Azospira inquinata: one gene and its partner. The protein of the gene in region 2 interacts with the protein of the main gene of each other region in a pairwise test. Links are inferred from orthologs where the notes say so. Each region holds a gene or a part of one and is shown on either strand. Other genes may lie near its edges. The genes, in order: Azoinq_RS07355 and ndk.

Region 1 (3,022 bases), 1.2 Mb from region 2 along the record:
CAGTCCCCTGACCGGTCTGGAACTGAGCGCCGGTTACACCAATCTGATCACCCGCCTGGAGCGGGATGACAGTGCCCAGGGCCAGCCCCTCAACAACTGGTGGCCCCGCCATACCCTCAAGCTGTGGGGCAACTACCAGTTCAGCGGCAGTCTCCAGGGCTTTAGCGCCGGCCTGGGCCTGAATGCCATGAGCCGCTTTGCCGGGAACGGCAGCAGCGCGTCCCGGGAACAGGGGGGCTACGGGGTGGTGGATGCCCGCCTGGGCTACCGTTTTACCCCCAAATCCAGCGTTTCCCTGAATGTGAAAAATCTGTTCGACCGGTCCTATTTTGCCCGGATTGGCGGTTCCAATACCTACAACACCTACGGGGAGCCCCGCAGCGTCATGCTGACCTGGCGGTTGTCCCTGTAGGCGGGTAGGGCCCCGGGCCTCCGGGGAAAAACCGGGGGCCCGGGTCGGGGCGGCTAGACGGGTCGGGGGTCAAGGGGCCCCGGTTTCCTTGGGAGCCTCTTCCCTGGGCCTTTTCCGGGCCCCGGCGCCTAGGGCCAGAGAAACATCATGCGGGGAGGGGTGCCCGGCCGATCCGGGAAGGCGGCCCAGGGAATGGCCCGGAAGCATTGCTCTGCTTCCCGCGGCCGATGCTGGGCCAGGAGGGCGTAGCCCCGCAGAATGCGGGCGTCCAGGTCCTTAGGGTCGGCTGCCAGCCGTTGTTCCGCTTGGCGCTGTACCCGGAGGGCGTCCCCCTGGCGCTGCATCAGCAGAACCAGGCGTTGGCCGAACCAGAAATGGGTTAAATCTAGGGCCGGGATGGCCTGGGGCTGTTTGGGATCGTTGTGGCAGGACTGGCACTCTGCCGAGGTCCAGTGGGCCAGCTCATGGACGATGTGCTCCAGGGCCTCCCGCTCTTCCCCTTCCCGGCCTTCCAGCTGGGCGAGCCGGGCCCGGAGGGCCCAATAGCGGCGCTGATCCCGGGTATTGATGGCCTCTAGGGGCTGGACCTGGGCCAGTTCCTGCCGGGCGGCGGCAAAATTGCCCTCATCCAGATAGCCGTTGGCTGCTAGAACATGGGCCAGGGCTCTCAGGGAAAAAGGGTCCGTGCCGTTCTTCAGGGCCTCCAGGGTGGTCCGGTCCCCGTTGCGCACCGCCGCTTCCCGGGAAAGGCGCAGCCAGGTGGCCCGATCCGCCGTAGTCTGGGGCTCCCCGGCCATGGCGGCCAGGGCTCGGGCCGTTGCTGCCGGGTCCTGACGGGCGTTTTCCCTGATCTGTTCCAGCCGTTCCCTGACCCCGGTGGGGGCGGCGGGACTTTCGCTGGCTCCGGCCGCCAGGGAGGGGAGGGCGCTCAGGGCCAGGAGCAGGGCTCCTGCCAGCACGGACAGGGGGGAATGGGGTAGGGGCATGGCTGGGTCCGGAAAAAAGGAAAGGGGGGATTGTTCCCCTCCCGGGGCCGGGCCCGGAATGCGGCGGATTGTCGCAGGGGTGGGTGGGGGCCGCCGGGCTCAGGCCTGGGGCGGGGAAAAGCGGAAAATGCCCGCTTCCGTTACCAGGGCGTCCAGGGGCATGTCGTGGGCTTCCGGGCGAATATCCGCCACCCGGGCCTGTTCAAAACCCACGCCGATAGCCAGGGGGCGGGGGGCCAGGGCGGCCAGGGTGCGGTCAAAGTAGCCGCCCCCATAACCCAGCCGGTAGCCTTTTTCATCCACCCCATTAACCGGCAGCAGCAGGACGCTGGGGACGACCCAGTCCCCGGTGGCCGGGGTGGGAATGCCGTAGCGGTCCGGGGTCAGGGGGGTATCCGGGGTCCAGGGGCGAAAGGCCAGGGGGGCGGCGTTTTTCACCACCACCGGCAGGGCCGGGGTGGCGCCCCGGCGGGCCAGGTCCACCAGGGCGGGGCGCAGGTCCGGTTCGTTATGGACCGGCCAGCAAAAGCCCACTACCTGCTGGGCCAGTTGGGGAAAGCCCGCCAGCAGGTGGGCGCAGATGGCCTGGGAAAGGGCGGCCACCTGTTCCGGGGCCAGGGCCAGACGGGCGGCCACCAGCTGCCGGCGCAGGGCGCTGCGGCAGGAAAGGGAGTGGGGGCCGGCGGGGGCCGGGGAGGAAGGGGCGGCGCTCATGTGCTATGCTGCGAATGCTGTAGTCCTGGCGTCCAGCTTATCACACACGATGTTCTCCCCCTTTTCCTCCTCCCGCTTTTCCGCCCCCCTGGCTCCCTGGCGTGCCGGGCTCGGCAAACTTCTGTGGATCGGCCTGTGGGCCTGTTCCTCCCTGGCTTCCGCCTATACGGATGACCGCTTTCTCCTCGCCCGTGACGCTTTCCGGGCCGGGGATGCGGCCCGGCTGGAACGCCTGGCTCCCGAACTCCAGGGCTCCGATCTGGGGCCCTATGTGGATTATTACCGGCTGCGCATTCACCTGGATCAGACCGATCCGGCGGCCATCGCGGATTTTCTCAACCGGCAGGACAAAACCTACCTGGCGGAAAAGCTGCGGGGCGATTGGCTGCGCTTCCTGGCCAAGCAGCAACGCTGGCAGGAATTCGACGCCGAATATCCCAAGGTTTCCCAGCCGGACCAGGATTTAGCCTGCTACGCCTTGCAGGGACGCATTCAGCGGGGCGATGGTCGGGCCCTGGATGAGGCCTTGCCCCTCTGGCGCAGCCTGATGGACCCGCCCCCGCCCTGTGTGCCGGTGCTGGAAGCCCTGGTGCTGAACAAGCGGGTGCTGGCCGCCGATGTCTGGGACCGCATCCATCTCCAGTTTGAAGCCAACAAAACGGCCCAGGCCTGGAATACGGTCCAGTATCTGCCCGTCTCCCAGGCCCCGGACAGCCGGACCTATGCCCAGGTGGTGGATAAGCCCCTGGTCTGGCTCTACCAGCTGCCCCCCAGCTTTGCCGCCAACCGGCAGGTGCGGGAATTGGCCCTCCTGGCCCTGCAACGGGTAGCCCGCAATGACCCGGCGGTGGCCAAGGACCGGCTGGAAAAGCTCCAGGACCAGTTCCAGGCCAACGACCTGCACTGGATT
Region 2 (3,294 bases):
ACCAGGGCTAGGTCCGGTGTGCGGTACAAGGGGTCTTTTACCGCCGCCAGGAAATAGGCGATGGATTCTTTCTCCCGGCCGTTCTGGCAAAGAAACCAGCCGAAATTGTTATTCACTTCCGGCGCATTGGGGGTCAAAGACAGGGCCCGGCGGAAATTCTGTTCCGCTTCCCCGTTTTCGTGGAGATCCATATGCACCAAGCCCAGCATGTTGTAGGCGGGCGCGTAGCCGGAATCGGCCTGGGTCGCCTTGTTCAGTTCATCCAGGGCCACCGCCATGTTGCCGTCCTGGAAGTAGAGGGCCGCCAGTTCCGTATGCACCTTGGCCCGTTTGGCCGGTTCTCCCACCGAAGGCCCCGGCGTGGGGCTAGCCCCATCGGACGTTACCGCAGGAATCAGGGAAGCAGCCTGGGCCAGGGGAGTGCTACCGCAACCGCCCAGCCAGAAGACGCCAAAAGCAGCGAACAGGAACAGCGCAAAGCGTTTCATGGACGAACCTCGGCGATGGGAATCAGCCGCCCCGCCGTCCGTCGCGTCTTATCCTTGACCTGCCCGGCCAGTTGACCGCAGGCCGCATCGATATCGTCGCCCCGGGTTTTCCGGGTAGTGGTGACAATTCCGGCCTGAATCAAAATATCGGCAAAGCGGCGGATACGGGGCGCGGGAGAGCGGCGGAAAGGAGATCCCGGAAAGGGGTTGAATGGGATGAGATTGAACTTGCACGGCACCTTGCACGTCAAGTCCAACAGTTGCCGGGCATGCTGATCGGAATCATTGATCCCGTCCAGCATGACGTATTCGAAGGTAATGAAATCCCGGGGGGCTTTTTCCAGATAACGACGACAGGCCGCCATCAGTTCCACCAGGGGGTATTTCTGATTGATCGGCACCAGCCGATCCCGTAATTCATCGTTGGGCGCATGGAGGGAAACCGCCAGGGCCACCGGGCATTCTTCCCGCAGCCGGTCCATGGCCGGCACCACCCCGGAGGTGGAGACGGTAACCCGGCGCCGGGACAGGCCGTAGGCGTTATCATCCAGCATCAGGCGCAGGGCCGCCACGGTGTGCTCAAAATTGGCCAGGGGTTCCCCCATGCCCATGAGCACCACATTGCTGATTTTCCGCTCGTCCTTGGCGTCCGGGGCGAAGCCGCCCAGAGCCCGATTGGCCTGCCAGAGCTGGCCGATGATTTCCGACACTTCCAGATTGCGGTTGAAGCCTTGCTTGCCCGTGGAGCAAAAAGCGCAGTCCAGGGCGCAACCCGCCTGGGTGGATACGCACAGGGTGCCCCGGTCATCTTCCGGGATAAACACGGTTTCCACCGCGTTACCGTTGCCCACGTCAAACAGAAATTTGCGGGTGCCGTCGTCCGACAGCTTGTCGCTGCGGACGGCGGGGGGACGCACTTCCGCTTCGGCCTTGAGTTTTTCCCGCAGACTCTTGGCCAGATCGGTCATGGCGTCAAAGTCACTCTGCCCGAAACGATGCATCCAGCGCAGCACCTGGCGCGCCCGGAAGGGCTTTTCCCCTCGGGAGGCGAACCAGGCTTCCAAGCCCTGGGGATCGAAATCGAGCAGATTGACGGTCATGGACGGCTTAGCGGGAGTAGACGTTCATTTCGGGGAAGAAGAAGGAGATTTCCACCTTGGCGGTTTCCGGGGCATCGGAACCGTGCACCGCATTGGCGTCGATGGATTCGGCGAAATCAGCGCGGATGGTACCCGCATCGGCCTTCTTCGGATCGGTGGCGCCCATCAGTTCCCGATTCTTGGCAATGGCGCCTTCCCCTTCCAGCACCTGGATCATCACCGGGCCGGAGATCATGAAGGAAACCAGATCCTTGAAGAAGGGACGTTCTTTGTGCACGGCGTAAAACTTGCCAGCTTCTTCGGCGGACAGCCAAGCCATCTTGGCGGCGATGACCTTCAGACCAGCGCCTTCAAAACGGGAATAGATTTGGCCGATCACGTTCTTGGCAACGGCGTCGGGTTTGATGATGGAAAGGGTGCGTTCGATAGCCATTTTTACTCCGTCAATAGCTGGGTTTGAGAATAACTTTATATTTTACCAGACCTTCATGGAAAGCCGCAGGCTATCCGCTTGTCCTGGGCCGGGCCAGGGGCCGGGGAAGCCCGCCAGCCCAGCACCCGGCCATAAAAAAACGCGCACCGGTGAATAACCCGGTGCGCGTCCAGTGAGCGCAGGCGGCAACTTTTAAGGGAGAAGCGTTAATTGGCCTTGAAGCCGGTCTCCCGATAAATGGCCCGAATCAGGTCCGGCCCGATCCGGGCAGCCATGCGGGCATGTACCGGAATCAGGGCCTGTTTGAAAGCGGCCCGCTCCCGGGCGTTGGGCTGATAGATGTGGGTCTTGCCGCTGCGCCGCACCGCCTCCAGGGCCCGGTCGTTTTCTTCCTTGGCGATCCGGTTGGCGTAGAGAGTGGAATCCCGCACCGCCTGTTCCAGGGCGCTGCGCACATCAGCGGGCAATTCATCCCAAAAGCGCTTGTTCACGATCACCGCATAGCCCAGATAGCCGTGGTCGGTGAGGGACAGATAGGGCTGCACCAGATACATTTTCTGGGTGTAGAAATTGGAAACTGGGTTTTCCGTCCCGTCGATCACCCCGGCCTTGAGGGCCGGGTAAACCTCGGAAAACGGCATCACCTGGGGACGCCCCCCCAGAGCCCGGATTTCCTCATCCAGCACCTTGGAAGATTGGATGCGCAGGCGCTTGCCCTTCAGGTCCCCGGGCAGATGGATGGGGGTATTGGCGGAAAAGGACTTGAAACCGTTGTCCCAGAAAGCCAAGCCTTTGATGCCCTTGGCGTCCAGCTTATCCAGCAGTTCCCGCCCCACGGACCCCTGGGTAATCCGGTGCAGCATGTCGTAGTTATCGAAAATATAGGGCAAGTCAAAGACCTCGAATTCCCGGATACCCAGGGGCCCGAATTTGGCCAGGGAGGGAGCCAGCATCTGCACCGCCCCCAGCTGGAGGGCTTCCAGTTCTTCCTTGTCCTTGTAAAGCTGGCTGTTGGGATACACATCCACCCGTACCCGGCCCCGGGTCAGGGTTTCCGCCCGCCACTTAAAGTATTCCGCCGCCTTGCCCTTGGGGGTGTCCGGCGCCACCACATGGCTGAATTTAATAATGATCTGGGGCTGCCCCCAGGCCGTAGCCCCCAGGCTTCCCAGGCACAGCAGCATTCCCCACAGGATTTTTCCCATCCACCCCATCATCGCTTCCGACCCCGGATTAATTGGGCTTCATTCTGCCAAAAGGAATAGATCCGGGA

Evidence for each region.
Region 1: the proteins of ndk (region 2) and Azoinq_RS07355 interact in binary tests that used the Escherichia coli proteins (3 or more experiments, as listed by UniProt). The link is inferred for Azospira inquinata from one-to-one orthologs.

Annotation. Positions count from the first base shown.
Region 1 is NZ_CP064782.1:1,615,216-1,618,237, forward strand. The notes cover bases 306-3,013. They hold Azoinq_RS07355 (5-formyltetrahydrofolate cyclo-ligase), read right to left. Parts: upstream 2,113-3,013; coding sequence 1,498-2,112; downstream 306-1,497. Other genes in these bases: Azoinq_RS07345 (TonB-dependent siderophore receptor), read left to right, coding at 306-412; Azoinq_RS07350 (tetratricopeptide repeat protein), read right to left, coding at 541-1,398; Azoinq_RS07360 (lytic transglycosylase domain-containing protein), read left to right, coding at 2,162-3,013. In the rest of the region: more of Azoinq_RS07345, read left to right, coding at 1-305; more of Azoinq_RS07360, read left to right, coding at 3,014-3,022. UniProt on the Escherichia coli protein: Involved in the removal of 5-formyltetrahydrofolate.
Region 2 is NZ_CP064782.1:2,829,469-2,832,762, reverse strand. Bases 309-3,288 are described here. They hold ndk (nucleoside-diphosphate kinase), read right to left. Parts: upstream 2,022-3,288; coding sequence 1,596-2,021; downstream 309-1,595. Other genes in these bases: Azoinq_RS12845 (TRAP transporter substrate-binding protein), read right to left, coding at 2,228-3,205; rlmN (23S rRNA (adenine(2503)-C(2))-methyltransferase RlmN), read right to left, coding at 485-1,588; pilW (type IV pilus biogenesis/stability protein PilW), read right to left, coding at 309-488. Outside these bases: more of pilW, read right to left, coding at 1-308. UniProt on the Escherichia coli protein: Major role in the synthesis of nucleoside triphosphates other than ATP. The ATP gamma phosphate is transferred to the NDP beta phosphate via a ping-pong mechanism, using a phosphorylated active-site intermediate.